DNA from 2 places in the Fructilactobacillus sp. YLN 2507 genome. Region 2 is predicted to be linked to the other one. Evidence: predicted binding sites of a transcription regulator. Region 2 holds the regulator's gene; the other holds the start of a gene.
What was found. The regulator HrcA, encoded in region 2, represses chaperone genes, less so after heat shock. The targets are predictions, from matches to a motif close to TTAGCACTCNNNNNNNNNGAGTGCTAA.
Positions count from the first base shown of each region.

Region 1: the regulator HrcA is predicted to act here: its motif matches at 5,043-5,069, upstream of groES (co-chaperone GroES).

Region 1 is NZ_CM184303.1:927,336-938,963, reverse strand. Features, by position in the region: gene AC0GLY_RS04880 (LytTR family DNA-binding domain-containing protein) at 1-374, shown strand, start outside; gene AC0GLY_RS04875 (DUF3021 family protein) at 374-781, shown strand; gene AC0GLY_RS04870 (type 1 glutamine amidotransferase family protein) at 850-1,440, opposite strand; gene AC0GLY_RS04865 (catalase) at 1,599-3,044, shown strand; gene AC0GLY_RS04860 (oleate hydratase) at 3,131-4,918, shown strand; gene groES (co-chaperone GroES) at 5,095-5,379, shown strand; gene groL (chaperonin GroEL) at 5,413-7,035, shown strand; gene AC0GLY_RS04845 (dihydrolipoyl dehydrogenase family protein) at 7,117-8,463, opposite strand; gene AC0GLY_RS04840 (LPXTG cell wall anchor domain-containing protein) at 8,944-10,545, shown strand; gene AC0GLY_RS04835 (zinc ribbon domain-containing protein) at 10,619-11,628, shown strand, end outside.
Region 2 is NZ_CM184303.1:592,068-603,695, reverse strand. Features, by position in the region: gene lepA (translation elongation factor 4) at 1-861, opposite strand, end outside; gene dnaJ (molecular chaperone DnaJ) at 976-2,103, opposite strand; gene dnaK (molecular chaperone DnaK) at 2,195-4,039, opposite strand; gene grpE (nucleotide exchange factor GrpE) at 4,090-4,635, opposite strand; gene hrcA (heat-inducible transcriptional repressor HrcA) at 4,649-5,668, opposite strand; gene ribF (riboflavin biosynthesis protein RibF) at 5,777-6,721, opposite strand; gene truB (tRNA pseudouridine(55) synthase TruB) at 6,730-7,641, opposite strand; gene rbfA (30S ribosome-binding factor RbfA) at 7,707-8,057, opposite strand; gene infB (translation initiation factor IF-2) at 8,082-10,454, opposite strand; gene AC0GLY_RS03145 (L7Ae/L30e/S12e/Gadd45 family ribosomal protein) at 10,471-10,773, opposite strand; gene rnpM (RNase P modulator RnpM) at 10,760-11,062, opposite strand; gene nusA (transcription termination factor NusA) at 11,083-11,628, opposite strand, start outside.

The DNA of each region.
Region 1 (11,628 bases), 340 kb from region 2:
GTAAAGAAGTTATTGATTTATTAGCTACACTTGAAAAACTTAATTCTAGTTCTGATTTATTTCCAATTAAGGTCGAAGATAAAATCAGATTAGTCAATCAAAAAGAGATTGTGGCAGTGGAAGTTAATGATTCAACTTTAACTTTTCATATGCAGTCTGATGAAATAAAAACCAAGGGGAATTTGAAAAATATACTTATGAATTTGAACCATAATTTTATTAAAATATCCAAATTTTCTTTAATCAATATTAAACAACTATCATCGTTGGAGGCCTCTTTTTCTGGAAATATGACTGCTTTTATGAAAAACGGGTTGAAAATTACTGTAAGTCGGAGATATTTAAGTGATTTAAGGGAAAGGATTGGACTTTAATGAAAAAAAATTTAATTCTATCGATAAAAAGTGGTATTAGCGGAACATTAATTGGTTCATTTTGTTATTTAATAGTAAGAATGATTCAATCTAGTCCGTTTACGAATAATCGCTTTAGTATTATTACAATCTTAATAGCATCATTTTTAACAGGAATCATTTCGCAAATAATTGGAAATGAAAAGATATCAGTTAAATTAACTTATATAATTCATTTTTTTATGACATCAGTTATTTTTTTAATAGCTTTTCTTATTAATGGATGGATTACTAACTGGTACTCCTTAATAGTTTTAATTATTGATTTTTTTGTTATTTATGTTTTAGTTTGGATTGGAATCATTATTTGGAATAAAATTAGTGCAATGGAAATTAATAAGCAATTGAATAAAATTAATCGAAAATAATTTGATATTTTATAAAAGGGCCAGTACGGATAACTTAATCCATACTGGCCTTCTTGCTGTAAACATAGTTACATGTAGGGATTACCATATTTTTTACAATATTCATAAAATCCTAATTTATACAATTCTATAAGTTTGTGAACATTTTCTGGACTGTCAAAGTTAATAGATTTTAAAACTAATTCTGTAAAATCTAATGTGGCAGTTCCGTTTGCCGTTATTAAGTTTCGGTCCTTTACTGCTTGAAAATCATAAAAGTCTTTACCGTTAGTATAATTTTTATAGTTAACCCAAAGAAATTGAGTATTTCCAGTATGTTTATAATTTGTTAAAAGCCCATTTTTGGCTAAAAAATCAACTGCACCACAAATTGCACCTACAATGACGTTATTAGATAATGTATTTTTGATAATTTCTATTAATTTTTCATTTTCTAAATTCCATGAATTACCACCAATTAAAATCAATAAATCAAAATTATATTTAATATCTTCAAGAGTTTTGTCTACAATTGTCGTAAAACCACCAATAGATTTAACTTTTTTATTAATCGATGCAGTTTGGACTGACCATTTACTAGTTTGATTTAGTTGGCTAGAAAGATAAGCACCTTCCCAATCAGCGTAATTATCTAAAATAATGAATAATGCCTTTTTCATAATCAATCTCCTTTTTTAATTAGCTGTATTTATCATAACAGTATTTTTTATTTATTATTGATTTAGTTAAGCTATTATATTGACATACAGGACAAATAGTTATGTAATTGAGATGTAAATTGTGCACAATTAAATTTAGCAGGAAAGAGTGAATAATAATGGAAAAAAAATTAACAACTAAAGCAGGGCAACCATGGGCAAATAACGAACACTCCCAAACGGCGGGAGTACGTGGACCCGTTTTGTTACAAGATTATCAACTTATAGAAAAACTGGCACATTTCAACCGTGAAAGAATTCCGGAAAGAGTTGTACATGCCAAAGGAGCAGGAGCAAAAGGGGTCTTTAAACTCACTCATGATATGAGCAAATACACCAAAGCCGATTTATTTAATGGGGTAGGTAAGGAAACCCCAATGGCTATCCGTTTTTCACAAGTAGCTGGTGAAGCAGGTTATCCTGATACAATTCGTGATGTGCGGGGGTATGCACTCAAGTTCTATACTAAAGATGGCAATTATGACATTGTTGGTAATAATACTCCCGTGTTCTTTATTAATGATCCCTTGAAGTTTCCTGATTTCATTCATTCACAAAAACGAGATCCACAGACACATTTGCGTGATAATGAAATGCAATGGGATTTTTGGGCACATTCACCAGAATCGGTTCATCAAGTTACTTACTTAATGGGAGATCGTGGAAATCCTGCTAGTTATCGAAATATGAACGGATATGGTAGTCACACATATAAATGGGTCAACAAAGCTGGTGAAGTAGTTTGGGTTAAATATCATTTTATTAGTCAACAAGGAGTTAAAAATATGACTAATGAAGTAGCAGCTAAGGCCGCATCTGAAGATACTGACTACTTACTTCATGATTTGTATGATGCAATTGCTAAAAAAGATTATCCAACTTGGAAAGTTTGTGTGCAAATTATTCCTTATCAAGCTGGACTTGATTATCATGATGATATTTTTGACGTTACCAAAGTTGTTTCTCACCATGACTATCCACTCCAAGAGGTAGGAGAATTTACTTTGAACGAAAATCCAACTAATTATTTTGATGAAGTGGAAGAAATTGCCTTTTCTCCTGCTAATTTAGTTCCGGGAATCGAAGCTTCCCCAGATAAATTATTACAAGGAAGATTATTTGGTTATAAGGACGCTCAACGCTATCGTTTAGGGGCTAACTTTGAACAATTAGAAGTTAATCGTCCTAAAAACGAAGTTAATACTTATGAACGCGACGGAGCCATGGCTGATCATCAAGGCAATGGTGTCAATTATGAACCAAATAGTAAAGGCGGACCAGTTGAAGACCCTAGTGCAGCTGTGAGTCCCGATCAACTTCACGGAGAAACTGGAACTTTTAAGCCTTATGATCAGAATTTTTATACTCAAGCTGGAGATTTGTACCGCTTGTTCAGTAAAGAAGAACAAGATCGTTTAATTGAAACAATTAAAAAAGGGCTTGGTTCAATCAACAATCATGAAATCCAAGTTTTAGAAACGAAACAATTTTATCAAGCTGATCCAGATTATGGAATTAGAGTTGCTAAGGCAATTGGATTAGATTTGGATGAAATCAAAAACTAGTATTTTTTTAATTGACGTTTCCCCAATGATGTTTTAAAATTACCATGTGAAATTGTAAACAAACTTTTTGAAAGAGGCAATTAGCAATGGTTAAATATGCAACTGGAAACTATTATAATTTAGTACGTCCCAAAAAAACTAACGGAGTTGAAAGTCGTCATGCTTATATTGTTGGTGCAGGGTTAGCTGGGTTAGCATCTGCAGTAATCTTAATTCGAGATGGCTATATGCCCGGTGAAAACATTACAATCTTTGAAGAAAAAGCTCAAGCAAGTGGGGCTTTAGAGGCTTTTCAAGATATTAATGGTGGCTATGTTTCTCCTGGTGGTCGTGAAATGGAAGACCATTATGAATGTTTATGGAATTTATATAGTTCAATTCCTTCATTAAATGAAGCAGGAGAGAGCTGCCTAGATGAATATTATTATCTAGATAAGGAAGATCCCAATAAATCTAATTGTCGGTTAATTCATAATCGTGGAAAACAAGTTGAAAATGACAATGAGTATACGCTGGATTATAAGGCATTAAAAGAAATGATTAATTTAGTTATGACTCCCGAAAACAAATTAAATGGTAAAACAATTGATGATGTTTTTGACGATAGCTTTTTCAATTCTAACTTTTGGACTGATTGGCAAACCATGTTTGCATTTGAAAAATGGCAGTCGGCAGCCGAAATGCGTCGGTATCTAATGCGATTTATTCATCATGTAGATGGGTTGACTGATTTTACTGCTTTGAAATTTAATCGTTATGATGATTATCAATCAATGAGTGAGCCATTAGTAGCTTATTTAAAAGATCATCACGTTAATTTTGCATATCAAACGCAAGTAGAAAACGTGGAAGTTAAACATAATGGCAATCAAATTGCTGCAGAAAAAATTGATCTTGTACAAAATGGTAAAAAACAAGTAATTACTGTAGACTCACGTGATTTAGTCTTTGTTACTAACGGTTCGATTACAGAATCAACGACTTATGGTTCTCATGATGAGGCTCCAATTCCAAATGAATCACTAGGTGGGAGCTGGACGCTATGGGAAAAACTGGCTGCTCAAGATAGTCGCTTTGGTCATCCGGATGTTTTTTGTAAAACTATTCCGGAAAAAGCATGGAAAACCAGTGCTACCTTAACTTTGAAGAATAAAGATATTGCTCCTTACATTGAAAAACTAACTAGGCGTCCCTTATTTAACTACAATAAATGTGAAACTGGTGGCATTATTACCATTACCGATTCAAATTGGGGAATGAGTTTTACGATTCATCGTCAACCGGCTTATAAGGGTCAACTGGATAATGAAGTAATCTTATGGTTATATGGATTGTATTCTGATACGAAGGGGAATTATATTCAAAAGCGGATGCCGGAATGTTCTGGTAAAGAACTTACGGAAGAACTTTTATATCATTTAGGAGTTCCAAAAGATCAAATTGCTGAAATGGCAGATATTAAAAATATTCAAGCTATTCCCGATTATATGCCGTTTATTACTAGTTATTTCCAATTAAGAACTGCAGATGATCGTCCTGATGTGGTTCCAGCAGGGTCAAGTAACTTGGCCTTTATTGGGAATTTCGCTGATTCAGGGACAAGGGATGTAGTTTTCACCACCGAATATTCTGTTCGGACCGCTTTTGAATCAGTGTATGAATTATTAAAAATTGATCACACGGTTCCAGAAGTTTATCCATCTGTTTTTGATATCAGGACTTTGATGAGTGCAATGTATTATTTAAATGATAAAAAGACGCTCGAACAAATGAAACTACCAATAATTGAAAAATTAAGTAGTAGTTTTATTTTAAAGAAGGTTAAGGGTACTTGGATTGAAGAGTTGCTCAAAGAAAGCAAATTGATTCAATAAACATTAATTTAAAAAAAAGCTATGCTACTAAACATGGCTTTTTTGTTTGTTTAATAAATATTTTTAATTTAAGAGTCATTTCTTTTGTCATTTAGTGGTTAATGTATTATATTAGTAAATGAAGTTAGCACTTGTTAATGAAGAGTGCTAATAATAAAATTTTGGAGGTTTTAGATATGTTACAACCAATTGGTGATCGCGTAATTATTGAGGTGCAATCTCAAGCAGAAAAGAATATTGGTGGCATTGTTTTAGCAGAAAATGCAAAACAAAAACCAACAGAGGGTAAAGTTGTTGCAGTTGGATCTGGTCGTATCTTGGATAACGGAGAAAAAGTAGCTCCAGTTGTTGAAACTGGTGATATGGTTATGTTTGATAAGTATGCTGGAACTAAAGTTGAATATGATGAAAAGTCATATTTAGTGATGCATGAAAATGACTTACTTGCAATTATTAAATAAAACAAAATTAATTAAAAATAAGAGGTAATTAAAATGGCTAAAGAGATTAAATTTTCTGATGACGCCCGTAGCGAAATGCTTAAAGGGGTCGATAAATTAGCAGACACAGTTAAAACTACAATGGGTCCTAAGGGACGGAATGTAGTTTTGGAAGAAACAGCTGGTAACCCAACAATTACTAATGATGGGGTAACAATTGCTCGTGCAATTACGTTACCAGACCATTTCCAAAATATGGGTGCTAAATTAGTTTCTGAAGTTGCATCAAAGACTAATGATGTAGCTGGTGATGGTACTACAACTGCTACGGTTTTAACTCAAGCAATTGTTAAAGAAGGAATGAAGAACGTTACAGCAGGTGCTAATCCTGTAGGAGTTCGTCGTGGAATTGAAAAGGCAACTGAAGCTGCCGTTGCTGGACTTCACAAGATGAGTCATAAAGTTGAAAGCAAAGAAGATATTGCTCAAATTGCTTCAATTTCATCTGCTAGTGACAAAGTTGGTAAGTTAATTGCTGACGCAATGGAAAAAGTTGGTAACGATGGAGTTATCACAATTGAAGATTCAAAGGGTGTTGAAACCAGTTTAGATGTTGTTGAAGGAATGCAATTTGATCGTGGTTACATGTCACAATATATGGTAACTGATCAAGATAAGATGGAAGCAGATCTTGATAATCCATATATCTTAGTAACTGATAAAAAAATTAACAATATGCAAGACATCATGCCACTTCTTCAAGAAGTTGTACAACAAGGTCGTTCATTGTTAATGATTGCTGATGATATTGGTGGTGAAGTCCTTCCTACCCTTGTTTTAAACAAGATGAGAGGAACTTTCAATGTTGTTGCCGTTAAAGCACCTGGTTTTGGTGATCGTCGGAAAGCTCAATTACAGGACATTGCTGTCTTGACTGGTGCTACTGTAATTACTGATGACTTGGGTCTTGAATTGAAAGACACAACCCTTGAACAATTAGGTCAAGCTAATAAAATTAACGTTACAAAAGATACAACTACTATTGTAGAAGGTAAAGGCGATAAAGAAGCAATTGCTAAACGAGTTAATGAAATTAAAGCTCAAATTGCAGCTACAACTTCTGATTTTGATAAGGAAAAACTTCAAGAACGTCTTGCTAAATTAGCTGGTGGAGTAGCTGTCATCAAAGTTGGTGCTGCTACTGAAACTGAATTAAAAGAACGTAAGTACCGGATTGAAGATGCATTAAATGCTACTCGTGCTGCTGTTGAAGAAGGATTTGTTCCCGGTGGTGGGACAGCATTCATCAATATTATTGATGCGGTTAATGCTATTGAAGCTACTGGTGATGAAAAGACTGGAGTTGACATTGTTAGTCGTGCTCTTGAAGCTCCTGTAATGCAAATTGCTGCTAATGCTGGAGTTGATGGTGCCGTCGTGGTTGATCACTTGAAACAAGAAAAACCAGGAATTGGTTACAATGCTGCTGATGACAAATATGAAGATATGATTGCTGCTGGAGTTGTTGATCCAACTAAAGTTAGTCGTTCAGCTCTTCAAAATGCTGCCTCAGTATCATCATTGTTATTGACTACTGAAGCAGTAGTTGCTGACAAGCCCGACGAAGGTGCTGCTGCAGCACCTGCAATGCCACAAGGTATGCCAGGTATGATGTAAAATAACAAAGTTAAATAAATAAAAACGTATAATTAAAAAGCAACTAGTTTCTGACTAATCAGAAGCTAGTTGCTTTTTATGTTATAGATGGTGCTTTGTTTCGGATTCAATTGTTGGGAAAAGGGTAATAAAGTCATTCATTTTTTCGGGAGAAATTTGATATTCAATAAATGGAAGTGCACTAGCGATTGAGTTATCAGCTTCAGAACTGATTTCAGTCATTCCAACTAAGTATCCTTTTTTATCAAAAACTGTAATTGTTTTACCATTATTTTCGCGCATCGCAAATCTGAACCAGTCGTTTGCTAAATCAGTTTCTTTAATATCATATTCAGTAGGGTTGGCTTTAGCTTCATCAACCGTTACCCCCACTTGAGCAATTCGAGGAGAAGCGAAGACTGCACTTGGAACGGCTGGATAGTCAATTGGATCAGTAGTTATACCAGAGAAGAGTTTTGTGAGATAAGTTGATTCAAAGATTGCAGTTGGGGTTAACTTGCCAACGGTTTTATCAATGACATCTCCACTTGCGTAAATGCTAGCAACCGAAGTTTGAAGATGATCATTAACTTCGATGCCTTTTTGATTATAGTTAACGCCTACTTCATCTAAACCAATATTTTCAATGTTGGGCTTTCGGCCAGTTGCGTCTAAAATCCAGTTAGTTAAGAGATTGCCTTGGTTAGTTTTAACTACAAGGTTATTGTCTTCTGTTTCTTCAATCGATTGTGGAGTAACGTTTCTGATAATTTTAACATTTTGTTGTTTTTCAAGATTGGTAAGCAATTCTTCTACAAATGGTTGATAGAAATGACGTAACGCTTTATCGTGATGAAGTAACAAAGTAACGCTAGTTCCAGAATAAGCGGCAATGGTAGCAAATTCGATAGCAATATAACCTCCACCAATCACGGTCATTTTTTGAGGTTGTTCTTCAAGATTTAAAAATTCGGTTCCATTATGTGCTAATTCAATTCCAGGAATTTCAAGTTGATTATAATGAGCTCCAGTTGCAATCACGATTTTTTGGGCAGTATATTGAATCCCATCAACTTCGATTGTATGATCGTTAACTAATTTACCATAACCATGAATTACATCAATTCCCACACTGGCCATTGATTCTTCAATCGCACCGGGAAGGGATCCAATGACTTCTTTTTCATGTTTTACGTTTTGCTCCCAATTAATTGTAGTTGAACCCTCAAGGCCTTGACCTTGCATAGCATCAACTGCTTGTTTAATTTTTACAGGCATATCAAGTGATATTTTTGCATTACAACCACGATTAGGACAAGTTCCACCAACTTTTCCTGCCTCAATTACTCCAAGTTTTTTACCCTTCATGGCAAGGGGAATAGCACCGTTAAAAGCACCATGTCCGCTACCGAGATATAAAACGTCAAACTGATAATTATTTTTTGTCATGTTGATACTCCTTTATAAAGTATTTTTACAAATTAAATTGTATGCAATCATTATTGATGGATAGGATTAAAATGTCAATTATTATGCCTATTGATTACACCTAAACAGTAATTGGTATTTTATTAATAAGCAAGAAATTCGTTTATTATATTCGATGATTAATTATTATTAGTTTTATAAAACTACGCATGGAAATAAAAACGCTAATTTTTTGGAAAAAGCTTAAAATTGTCTGAGTTTTCTTTTTTTAATAAAAAGCCGTTAATTTAACTGTTCACGGTTTCTTTCTGTGGTTCAATATTTTTTTGCTTTTTATAGTGTTTTTTGTAAATCTTAAGCCAAGTAAAATTAGAAATAAATTTAAATTAATTTGTTTAAAAGTATTGACTTTTTTCGCGGGGGGGGGGGGGGGGTACACTAACTGAAAGAAACTAAAATTTTCTTTAGTTTTTATTAAGACGTACATAGGAGATTGAACCCATGGAAAGAAAACAACGTTACAAATTAATTAAGACAAAACACGCTTGGTTGCGAGTTGCTGCTGCAACTACTTTTATGATTGGTGGATTAGTTCTAGGCGGAAATAGTGTCTTTGCTGACACAAATGTACCGGCAGCCACGGATACAAGTACATTACAGGCTCCTGTAACTTTAGCACAGGAACAAACCGCTTCAACTGATCAAGGACAAGCTGAACAACCTCAAGCTCAAGCAACGCCTGAAGTTTCTACTGATACTGCGCAAGCACCAGCTGATCAACCAGCAACAACTCAAACAGAACAAGCACAAACACAGTCTCAATCAACACTTCAAGCAAGTACTATGATTTTGGCTAGTGATGATCCTAACGATCCAGGAAACGCTTTGCTTAATCAAGCATGGATTCAAACTGGAGTATTAACTCAAGATATGAAGGGTGTTTCAGGACACATTTATAAAGCTGGTACTAAGGTATCTCGTGCTTCCCGAGTTGAAAATGATTTTAGTGGAGAGGAAGGAAACGTATGGTATTTAAGTTGTGATGTAGAACAGTTTGTGTTCCAAGGTTATGGAACGGTATCTAATGATTACGTAAAACAAACTAGCGAATACCATGTTACTGATCTTCAAAATGGTGATGTTTGGGGAAGTCAATCAGCCGTAAATTCTGAAGACGCGTATGGTTCATTAACTCCAGTAAATGGTACACCAAGCCAATCTGTTGATAAAAGTGCTTTACAAGTTGAAATTGGACAAGCTCAAGCAATTGATTTATCGCAATATACAGATACTTCAGCACAAAATGTAAAATCAGCACTTGATACTGCTGAAAACGTAAATGATAATGCTAATGCTTCACAAACCGATATTGATAATGCTACTGATACATTAAAGACAGCTATTAATGGATTAGTTAAAAAAGTTACGCCTTCAAACCCAGTAATTCCAACTGATAATACTGGTAACAATGGAGAAGTAACACCAGCTACTCCAGTAACACCCGATGAGGGAAATCATTACAACCAGCCATCACAACCTAGTGATAGTGATGGTTCAAATACTCCAACAGACAATACAGAACATAATGGAGAAGTAAAACCTGTCATTCCTGCTAATGATGGAAAATCAAATAATAACGATTCTGATGATTCATCAAACATTGGACATAATGGAGTTGTGACGCCTGATACCCCAACAAATGATAATAACCAAGATGTTCCATCAAATGTTATTGGGAACAATGATGATGAAAAACCAACTAATCATGTGATGCCAAATGATAATAATGGCGGTGTAACACCATCAAACCCAGAAACACCAACTGATAATGTTAGTCAAGCTACAGATACTGCAAGTACTGCTGATAAGCAAATTGCAGACCAACCAGTTGGACGTCATTTTAGTGATGATACCAGTGTAGACACGACAGTGACTGATAACTATGTTCCACAACATGCTGCTCAAGCTGATAATCAAGCTAACGCTTTGCCACAAACTGGACAAAGTAATGATTCAACTTTAACAATTAGTGGAATTGTAGCGGTAATTGCTAGTTTATTATTGGGCTTAGGCAGTTTCTTTAAGTTCCGTAAAGAAAATTAGTTACAAATTGAAAAGTTAGGCACCAGTGTCTAGCTTTTTTTGTATACTTGAAAATTTAAATGAGGTGTTTTAAATGGTTGAATGTCCAAATTGTCATAAAAAAAATGAACCAGGAACAAAGTTTTGTAGCAATTGTGGTTATGAATTAAATAGTAACGATACTCAAAATGATACAAATGAATCAGAAAAATTAAAGCAAGAAATTGATCAGTTAAAATCAAAATTGAATACACAAAAAGTTGAAAAAGATAGTGTTGATATTTTTGAAAAAATTGTTCCTAATCGGCACAATTTAAGTAAAGTGCTTGCTTTTTCAGAACACAGTAGTATCACCATTTTCGCTTTTTTTGCATTCTCAGTAGTGCTTGATTCATTACGCTGGTGGTTATTATTGATTTTGATGTTAATGTTATATTTTTATCCCTTGTTATCTGGTAAAACTGGATTTCCATGGGAAGAAGGTACACACAAAGGAATAAATGATAGTAATGGTAATTCTAATTTGAATAGAAATATTAATGAAAGTATTAGACCGAAGCCATCACATATTGTAAGCAATAACAATGTGAAAGAACCAGAATTTAAAGCTAGTGAAAAGCAGCCTCAAACAAGTACAGTCGCAACTTCAAGTTTTAAGGTTAACAATGAGCTCTGGATTGGAATCATTTCATTGATTATTGGGCTTATTTTATATTCAATTGGTAATAATAATGTTCAAGATATGGGATCTCAAATTGGTTCAGTTTTTCAAAATGGTTCTTTGAATAATGGAGGTTACTTATATGTTATCGGTTTGGTGTTAGCTGAATTTGGTGGATTGGCAACTATTGGTGGTTTAGTGAAGGGATTTAGTCATAACTTTACTGGTGGCATGATTTTTAAAGCTATTGGAGTTGTTGTATTAATAATTGCTGCTGGTCTTGGAATGTATGTATATGCTAATCCGGTTGACACGGCTATGAATGTAGTTCAATCCCGTACAACTATGGATGATTTACAGAATATTTTGCAAGTTGCAAAGATGATTCCTTGGTTAGCTGGGTTTATTTATGTAATTGGAATTGCATTTAGTGCGGTAAAAAA
Region 2 (11,628 bases):
TTCCGCAGTAGGATTATTGGCCTTTGTAACCGTATCACCAACTCGTGTTTCATTAATATCTTTAATACTAGCAGTAATGTAACCAACATCTCCAGCCATAAGATAGTCTCGTGGAATTGGATGTGGAGAGTTTACTCCAACTTCAGTAACTTCATACTCACTACCGCTATTCATTAGTCGAATTCGATCTCCTGCTTTAACAACTCCCTCATAAACCCGAACACTTAAAACGACACCTCGGTAATCATCATAAATTGAATCAAAGATCATAGCTTTCAAAGGTCCATCAATTTTACCCTGAGGTGCTGGAATAAACTTTACAATTTCTTCTAATAATTTGTCGACATTTAGCCCGCTTTTAGCACTAACTTCAACGGCATTACTAGTATCAATTCCAATCACATCTTCAATTTCTTTTTTTACTCGTTCTGGTTCAGCTGAAGGTAAATCAACTTTATTAATCACAGGTAAAATTTCCAAATCATTTTCTAGCGCTAAATACACATTAGCAAGCGTTTGGGCTTGTACCCCCTGAGTAGCATCAACAACTAATAATGCGCCTTCACAAGCTGCCAAGCTGCGTGATACTTCATAAGAAAAATCAACATGTCCCGGAGTATCAATTAAATGAAAAACATAGTCAATTCCATCTTTTGCATGATATGTTAATTCAACCGCATTTAGTTTAATTGTAATTCCACGTTCACGTTCCAAATCCATGTTATCTAACAATTGATCTTTCATTTCTCGTTTAGAAACTGTATCTGTCATTTCTAAAATTCGATCGGCTAAAGTAGATTTACCATGATCAATATGAGCAACAATCGCAAAGTTTCTAATTTTCTTTTGTTTCTCTTCCATTTTTTGATAATCCACGTTTTTTCCTACTTTCTAAATTCGTTCATTCTCAATTATAACAATGGATTTACGATTAAACAAATAAGGAAGAGACTAGATAGCCTCTCCCTTGTCTATTTATTTCAATTTTTCTTTCAATTTCTCAAAAAAACCCTTGTTTTCTTGTGATTTATCCCCACTAGCTTCAGCAAAAGCGCGCAATGCTAATTTTTGATCAGCGTTTAACTTTTTAGGTGTATCAATAATTACTTTAACTAATTCATCACCCTTACTTTCACTGTGTATGCGAGGAGCACCTTTACCACGTAATTTAAAGACAGTTCCAGTTTGCGTACCAGCAGGAATCTTTAATTTACCATTTCCGTAAACGGTCTTAACATCGATTTCATTTCCAAGAGCAGCATCGGTAAATGGAATGGTCTTATTGTAGTAAATGGTTGAACCATCCCGTTTAAATTCTTTGCTTGGTGAGACACTAAAGATAATGTAAAGATCACCGTAAGGTCCGCCATTTTCACCAGCATTCCCTTGACCTTGAAGACGCATCTGTTGACCTTCTTCAACTCCAGCGGGAACATTAACTTCAACTTGATGTTCTTCTTCAATTTTTCCGGTTCCACCACATTTAGGACATTTTTCTTTAATAAGTTTACCAGTCCCATGACACTTAGGACAAGCAGTTTGTGTTTGCATTTGTCCCATTGGTGTATTAACCGTTCTCATTACTACTCCTGAACCATGACAGTCTGGACAAGTTTCTGGAGTTGTCCCTGGCTTAGCTCCAGTTCCATGACAATCTGGACATTGAGCTTGACGGTGATAAGTAACAGTCTTTTTAGCCCCAAAAATTGCTTCATCAAAAGTTAAATTTAATCGATACTGTAAATCTTCACCTTGTCTTGGAGCAGTAGGATCTTGGCGTTGACGACGACCCCCACCAAAAAGATCACTAAAGATATCGGAGAAGTCACTATAATTTGCTCCACCTCCGAAACCTCCTCCTTGTCCGCCGCCAAATCCTTGTGGACCATCAGCAGACCCATACTGGTCATAATTGGCGCGTTTTTGTTTATCACTTAAAACTTCATAAGCCTCAGTAATTTCTTTAAACTTCTTTTCAGCTCCAGGTTCTTTATTAAGATCTGGATGGTATTTCTTTGATAGATGTCGATATGCGTGACTAATGTCTTTATCGGTGGCATCTTTAGAAATTCCTAAAACATCATAATAATTTTTATCAGCCATGATAACCTCCACTTTACTTTAATAGAAAAAAAGCCAAAGCCAACCGAAGTGGCTTTGGCTTTTTTAAAAATTTTATTACTTGTTAATTAGCTTATTTTTTATCGTCATCATTAACTTCGTGGAAGTCACCATCAACAGTGCTGTCATCTTTTTTAGATGCATCAGCGTCAGAAGCACCTGCTTCTCCACCTTGAGCCTGTTGTTGTTGATACAATTTAACTGCAACAGCTTGAACTTTTTCGTTTAAAGCATCTTTCTTGGCTTTCATATCATCAAGGTTACCATCAGCTTTAGCTTTCTTTAGTTCTTCTTCAGCATCTTTAACCCCTTTGATTTCGTCTTCAGAAACTTTTCCTTCAACGTCTTTCAAAGTCTTATCAGTTTGGAAAATTAATTGATCAACTTCATTGTTTAAGTCAACTTCTTCTTTTTTCTTCTTATCTGATTCTTCGTTAGCTTTGGCTTCATTCATCATCTTTTCAATTTCTTCATCAGAAAGACCATTTGAATCCTTGATAGTAATCTTTTGTTCCTTACCAGTTCCTTTATCTTTAGCAGATACATTTACAATTCCATTTTTATCAATATCAAAAGTAACTTCGATTTGTGGAATTCCACGAGGAGCAGCAGGAATATCGGTCAATTGAAAACGACCTAATGATTTATTATCTGCAGCCATTGGACGTTCACCTTGTAAGACATGAATGTCTACGGCAGTTTGATTATCTGCAGCAGTTGAGAAAGTTTGTGATTTTGAAGTTGGGATAGTGGTATTCTTTTCAATTAATTTAGTCATAACGCCACCCATAGTTTCAATACCTAGTGACAATGGTGTAACGTCAAGTAAAACAACATCTTTAACATCACCAGTAAGTACACCACCTTGAACTGCTGCACCTAAAGCAACTGCTTCGTCAGGATTAATTGAGTGGTTAGGTTCTTTGCCAGACCATTCTTTAACAGCTTCTTGAACAGCAGGAATTCTAGTTGATCCACCATTTAAGATAACTTCATCAATATCACTAGTACTTAATCCAGCATCCTTCAATGCATTTTCAAATGGAACTTTAGTTTTTTCAACTAAGTCATGCGTTAATTCGTTGAACTTAGCACGAGTAAGGGTCATTTGTAAGTGAAGTGGGCCATTATCATTTGAAGCAATAAATGGAAGACTGATTTCAGTTTGGTTAACACCAGAAAGTTCTTTCTTAGCCTTTTCAGCTGCATCTTTCAAACGTTGTAATGCCATCTTATCTTGTGATAAATCAACACCATTTTCCTTTTTGAATTCAGCAACCAAGTAGTCAATAATTCTTTGGTCAAAGTCATCTCCACCAAGATGAGTATCACCATTAGTTGAAAGCACTTGGAAAACACCGTCACCTAATTCAAGTACAGATACATCAAAAGTACCCCCACCTAAATCATAGACAAGAATTTTTTCATCTTTATCTTGTTTATCCAAACCATATGCCAAGGCAGCGGCAGTAGGTTCGTTAATAATCCGTTTAACATCTAATCCAGCAATCTTACCAGCGTCTTTAGTAGCTTGACGTTGTGCATCATTGAAGTAAGCAGGAACAGTAATAACTGCTTCACTAACTTTGTCACCAAGGTAATCTTCAGCATAACCTTTGATATATTGAAGAATCATTGCAGAAATTTGTTGTGGTGTGTACTTTTTACCATCAATATCTACAGTATAACCTTCTTCGCCCATATGACTCTTGATTGAACGAACTGTATTAGGATTAGTAATTTCTTGACGTTTTGCAACTTCTCCAACTTGAATTTCACCATTTTTAAATGCAACTACTGAAGGAGTAGTTCTTGAACCATCAGGGTTAGTGATGATTTTTGGTTTCCCACCTTCCATTACAGCAACTGCAGAGTTTGTAGTACCTAAATCAATACCAATAATTTTATTACTTGCCATTTTAAATACCTTCTTTATAATTTTTTGTTTTTTTTATTTGGTGTTTTCGCCTATTGAGCTACAACTACCATTGCTGGTCGGAGCACCCGATCAGCAAGTTTATAACCACTTTGTAAAACTTGAACAACCGTGTCTGCAGGATGGTCATCATCCGCTGGAATTGTTTGAACAGCCTGATGAAGTTCAGGGTCAAAAGTGACACCATCAGCATCAATTTCTTCGATATCATTATCATTTAATGCTTTTTCAAGATGTTTGTAAACCATTTCGATTCCACTTTTAAGCTGTTGACCACTTTCATTATCAACATCAACTTGTAAGGCACGCTTCAAATCATCCATTACTGGAACAACTTCCTTAGCTAATTCTTGAGCACCATATTTGGCTAAGGAAACTTGTTCTTTTTGATTACGTTTTTGCATGTTTTGAATTTCAGCCTGGGCACGCAAATAATCATTTTGTGAATCATCTAATTGTTGCTGTAATTCAGCAATTTTAGCTGTTAATGCATCAGCTTTAACATCAGATTCGCTACTTTCAGTAGCTTCATCTTTTTTAGCTACCTTTTGTTCATCTTCAACTTTTTTCTTTGACATGTTCACCCCTCCTTTATTGATCATAACTACGATAATAACCAGAAATTCGATTTTTTAATTCATGACGGAAAACATCAACGATTCCTAACATATTCGGATATGACATCCTAGTTGGTCCAATTAATGCAATTCTTCCAATTCCATGATTACCCAAATTATAAGTTCCAGTAATTATGCTATAATCCTTCAACCGATCATTATCAATTTCAGATCCAATTTTCACTGAAATTGGTTGTTCGTTTTTTTCCAACAAGGTCCCAACTTCTTCCATGCTATTAAACATAGAATAAAGAGGCTTAATTTTAGAAAAATCCTGTTTATGATTTTGTTCAAACATATTCATTTGACCACTTACAAAATAATGGTCATCATCAATTTTATTCAAAATTGAACGAATTGCCTGAACAACCTGAGCAGTGCCAGGTAAAAAATCATGTAAGTCAGTTAATAGTTTCGAATGAAACATTTGTTTAACTTCCCATACTGTTTTTCCAACCAACTTGCTATTTAACATGTTAGTTGCCTCAGTTAATTGTGCGTCAGTATAACGAATGTTAACTAAAAAGGATTGACTTTCGACTTGCTCATTTTTCATTACAACTATCGCCATAATCCGATTTAACCCAATATTAACCAACTGAAAATGTTTAATTATATTTTCAGTTGGTAATTCTGGACTAAACGTCAAAGCTGTATAATCAGTCAAGTGAGATAGAAGCTCAGCAGATTGACGCACAATGTCATCAACTTGCTGAAAGGAACCACCTAACATTTCACTAATATAATGCAAATGTTTTTCATCCAGCTTAACCGGTTTAGCAAGGTTATCAATATAGTAGCGATATCCCAGGTTGGAAGGTACTCTTCCAGAAGACGTATGCAATTTTTCGATGAACTTTTGATGGCTTAGCACCGCCATTTCATTTCGAATTGTTGCTGAACTAACGTGAATTGGCAATTGTTCTGCTAAAGCTTTTGAACCGATAGGCACACCAGTTTTAGAGTAATCATCAATTATATACTTTAGAATCATTGACTGTCGTCCTGTAAGCATCATTATCACTTCCTTTTTTAGCACTCATGACACTCAAGTGCTAAGGCACATTTATAGAGTACCAAGGAATCAGGTAAAGGTCAAGAATTAAGCTTGTTCTTTAGTAAAATATAATCTCGTTTGAAGTTCATCACGCTTTAACTGCTCAATTAAAGCTTGTTCTCCCGTATATTTAACTTCATCTCGCATTTTAAATCTCCAACGAACCTTAACTTCATTTCCGTAAATATTTTCATTGAAATCCAGAATATTAATTTCAATAGTAATCGGATTATGATTACCAAAAGTAACATTTCTTCCAATTGAAGCCATTGCTGGCAACCAATTTCCGTTAACTAAGATGCTAACAATATAAATTCCTTCAGAAGGAAGCTGCTGCAATTCGCTACCAACTACATTAGCGGTAGGAAAACCTAAAGTTCTTCCCCTAGCCAAACCATGCACTACCGTACCACTAGTCTCAAATTGATACCCTAATAATTCATTGACAGTTTTTAAATGTCCCTGTTCTAAATTACGTCGAATTCTCGTTGAACTAATTTTTTTATCATGTATTCGATCAGCTGGAACCGTCACAACTTCAAATCTTCCCTTGGCATAGATTGGCAAATCACCCATCGTAGCTTTTTTTGCTCCATAAGTGTGATCAAATCCAGCAACTACTGTATCCACTTTCATTTGCACTAAAAAATTATCTACAAATGCCTGTGGGCTCTGTGCCTGAAATGCATAGTTATAATTTATTTGATATACAATTTCAACACCCAAATTCTTAAACAAGTGTAATTTTCGTTCCTTGAGGGAAAGATAGCGAGCTTCATTACCCTCTAATTTTTTATAAACTAAAGCGGGATGATGATCATATGTGAGTACTGCTAAAGGAATTCTCTTAGTAGTGGCTATCTTTTTGGCCTGTTTAATTACAGCTTGATGACCTAAATGAACTCCATCAAAAAAGCCCATTGCCAAAATAACTGGTTGTTTAAATTCAATTTTTTTATTAATTGGATAAGACAAATTGATGATTTCCATAATTACCCCTAATCAAGATTAAACATTTTGAATGGTTTGTATTGCTGTTTTGCTTCATTACGAACGTATAATGCTCTATCAATTCCATGGTAGCAAAGTAAAATGTGTTCGTCGCTAGAATTAACTTCACCAAAATGAAGAAAGTTTCCATTTTTAACTCTTACCCATTGCTGTTCCGTTAAATCAATTTTAACGTAGTTTTCTAAAGCTTTTCCAATTGGATAAATTAGTGTATCTAAAGACTCCGTTTGAGCTGCTTGTTCTAATTGTTCAAAAGTCACCGTTTCATCCACAGTGAATCCACCACTTTTAACTCTGGTTAATTGAGACATCACCGCTGGAATACCAAATTGTTTTCCAAAATCAACGGCTAAAGTTCTCACATAAGTTCCTTTACCGCAGCCAACTTCAAAAAAGATCGTCTGCGTATGTGACTCTTTATCAATAATTGATTGTCCTAATTGTTTAAAATACTCAATGTTCGCAATTCGTTTAGGACGCTCCACCGTTTCTCCCTGACGAGCATATTCATACAATCTCCGTCCATTTACCTTAACAGCTGAAAACATTGGGGGAATTTGAGTAATTTCACCGACAAAGTTATTTAATCCAGCTTGAATCTGTTCACCAGTTAAGGGCTGAAACTCATGGTTTTCAGCTACAATTTCCCCATCTAAATCTTCTGTAGTTGTTGAAAATCCCAAAGTAATTGCACCTTGATAAACTTTTCCCGAAGCCATTAAAAAATCAACAACTTTAGTTGCATTACCTAAACAAATTGGCAAAACTCCGTCAACATTGGGATCTAAAGTTCCACTATGTCCAATTCTTTTTTGCTGGGTAATGTGTCGCATTTTACTGACACAATCAAAGCTAGTCATGCCTAATGGTTTATATAAAGGAATTATTCCGGTAATCATGTATTCACCTCATTAATATACATACGCAAAAATGACTGAGAACAATCAGTCCTCAGCCACTTTTATTATTGTTCGTGCTTTAATTTATTAATCAATTCATCAATTTTACTTCCATATTGAATTGATTGATCTTTTTCAAAATGAATTTCAGGAGTAACGTAAATACTTAGACGATGTCCAAGCTCACCACGAATTAAACCAGTAGCTTTGTCAAGACCCTTTTGAACTTGTTCTTGTGATTTTTCATCATCTTTCAAAGTACTATAAAAAATAGTAGCTTGTTGTAAATCACCAGTAGCTTTAACTCCAGTAATTGTTATCCCTTGGACTCGAGGATCACGAACTCGTTTAAGTAGAATGTCATCTACTTCTCGTTGAATTTCTTGTTGTAATCTTCCAACTCGATATTGAGCCATTACAATCGTCTCCTTCCTAATTTATTACTTTGGAGCAACTTCTTTCATTTGATAAGCTTCGATTACGTCGCCTTCTTTGATGTCGTTGTAGTTTTCAATAGTAATTCCACATTCATGACCTTGTTTAACTTCTTTAACATCATCTTTGAAACGTTTCAAACTACCAACTTCACCATCGTATTTAACCACATTATCTCGAATCAAACGAACTTTACTATCGCTCTTAATGTAACCATCATTTACCATTCCTCCAGCAATCGTACCAACTGCTGAGGCTTTATAGATTTGACGAACTTCAACACTACCAGTAACTTCTTCAACAAAAGTTGGATCAAGTTTACCTTTCATAGCAGCAGTTACATCATCAATGGCATTATAAATAACTTGATATAGACGAATATCAACCTTATCAGTTTCTGCTTGAATTTTTGCTTGCGGTGTAGGACGAACATTAAATCCAATGATAATGGCATTACTTGCTTTAGCAAGTGCAATATCACTTTCATTAACTGCTCCAACTGATGAGTGAATAACGTTAACATTAACGCCTTCCACATCAATTTTATTCAAACTACCAGCAAGTGCTTCAACGGATCCTTGAACATCCGCTTTAATAATAACGTTAACATGCTTCATATCTTCTTGTTTCATTGAATCAAACAAGTTATCAAGCGTAACACGGTTATTTTGCTTCCGTTCTTCAATTTGCGCTTCTTTAGCACGTTCTTCTCCAGCAGCCCGAGCAGTTTTTTCATCATTAAATACAACGAAACGATCTCCAGCTTCTGGAACATCATTTAAACCAGTAATTTCAACTGGTGTTGAAGGAGTAGCAGATTCAATTTCTTGTCCAAGTTCATTTGTCATGGTTCGAACTCGACCAAAAGTATCACCAACCACAATTGGGTCACCTTTATGAAGAGTACCTTGTTGTACTAACAAAGTTGCCACTGGTCCTTTTCCACGATCTAGACGAGCTTCAACTACTGATCCAGCTCCATTTTGCTTAGGATTAGCTTGAAGTTCCATTACATCAGCTTGAAGAAGAACCATGTTAAGCAAATCATCAACGTTGGTACCATTTTTAGCAGAAATATCAACAAAAATTGTATCACCACCATAATCTTCAGGTACCAATCCATAACCCATTAATTGTTCTTTAACGTGATTAGGATTTGCGCCAGCTTTATCAATTTTATTAACAGCTACAATAATTGGGGTACCAGCAGCCTTAGCATGATCAATTGCTTCAACAGTTTGTGGCATTACACCATCATCAGCTGCAACCACTAAAATAGTGATATCAGTAATATTAGCTCCACGTGCACGCATTTCAGTAAACGCTGCATGTCCAGGGGTATCCAAGAAGGTAATATCTTTTCCATCAAGATGAAGTTGGTAAGCACCAATTGCTTGAGTAATTCCTCCGGCTTCACCCGAAGTAATGTGAGAATGTCTCAAATAATCAAGTAAAGTAGTCTTACCATGATCAACATGTCCCATAATTGTTACAACTGGAGGACGTGGGGCTTCGTAATCTTTATTGTTTTCGGCTTCTTCAAAGAACTTATCAATATCTGAGACATCAACATGTTTCTTTTCCTGAGCTTTAATTCCGTAATCTTCAGCTAATACTTCAATTGCATCTTTATCAAGTGATTGGTTTTGGTTAACCATCATTCCTAGCATAAATAATTTCTTAATAATTTCAGCTGGTTCACGATGTAAAAGCTTACCTAGGTCTTGAGCATTCATTCCATCTTCATACATTAACACTTCTGGTAGTGGACGATTTTTACGAACAGAAGGCCCTTTTTTCTTATTTTGCCGAATTCGTTGGTTCTTTGAATACATTCCAGCAAATGGATTTCGTCCCTTACGGTTATTACGTCGTTTTTTCTTGTTATTTCGGTTATTTAAGCTACCACCAAACTTACCACTACCACTGGTATTAGTAGTTGATCGGGTTTGAGTTGAATTAGTACTTTTAGCGTGGTTAGTATTAGTAGTTTGTGACTTACTATTAGTTCTTTGCGAACTATTATTGCGTTGTGCATTGCTATTTACACTGTGGCTATTATGTGAGTGATTATTTTGATGGTTACTATTCGTACGATTACTAGTTGATTTAGTACCATTTGAATTCCGACTTTGTGAAGCAGCAGCTCGGTGGGAATTATTTGCATGAGTACTATTAGTACTTGCAGGTTTAACTGCTGATTTTTTAGCAGGTTCTTTATGGTTGCTTAGCATTCCTCTTACCGTCTTTTCTTCAGCGGCATCTAACCCGGACATATGATTTTTAACATCATATCCTTTAGCTTGAGCGGCTGTTAGGATTTTTTTACTTGGCACATTTAATTCTTTGGCCAATTCATAAATTCTCTTTTTAGGCATAGAATCACTCTCCTTATTATTCGTTTAATTCATTTAATTTCCTCGCAAAACCATTATCTGTGACTCCAACAATCGTTCGACTTTGACCAATCGCATCACTTAAATCACTTTTAGTAATTTCATGATTAAATGGCACTTTATAAAACTCAGTTTTATTTAAAAATTTTTTAGTAGTACTGACACCAGTATCAGAAGCAATCAAAAGAAATTTGACTTTTCCTTTTTTAATACCGTTTAAAACAATTTCTTCTCCTGAAACTATCTTACCAGCCCGACGTGCAATTCCCAAAAGATTTAGTATCTGATTATAATTTGTCATTGCGTTTTAATTCTTCCCGCGCTTGAATATGATCAACATAGTCAATCAAGTTATCATAAAAATCATTCGTTAACTCAACATCAAAAACTTGATCTAACAAATGTTGTTTTTTAGCACTTTTAACGGCTTCAACATCAATTCGAACATAAGCGCCACGTCCTGGCTTTTTTCCAGAATCATCTAATGAAACGTTCATTTCTTTATCACGTACAATTCGAACTAATTCACGCTTAGGAAACATTTCTCCCGAAATAACATCTTTTCGCATTGGTACTTTACGTGTTTTCATAACTAGATTCCTCTCAGATATTAATCTTCAGATTCAGTAGTTTCTTCTTCAGGTTGGTCTTCAATATTTGCTGAATTCATTTCTGATTCAGGTTTGATATCAATTTTATATCCCGTTAATCGAGCTGCTAAACGGGCATTTTGCCCACGTTTACCAATCGCAAGGGAAAGCTGATCATCAGGTACAATCACCGTACATGACTTTTCTTCACCATCTTTAAAAATAACATCCAAAACATCAGCCGGATTCAATGCATTAGCAATGTACTGAGCTGGATTTTCATCCCATTGCACAATATCCATATTTTCCCCGCCAAGTTCGTTAACAATATCTTGAACTCGTTGTCCTCGTGGCCCAACTGTAGTTCCCACTGGATCCACATTTGCATCATGAGAACGAACTGCAACTTTAGACCGATCACCAGCTTCACGAGCAATTGAAACAATTTCAACAATTCCATCATAAACTTCAGGAACTTCTTGTTCAAATAAACGTTTTAATAAGCCCGGTGCCGTCCGACTCACAAAAACTTGAGGTCCTTTAGCAGAATCATCAACTTTAGTAAC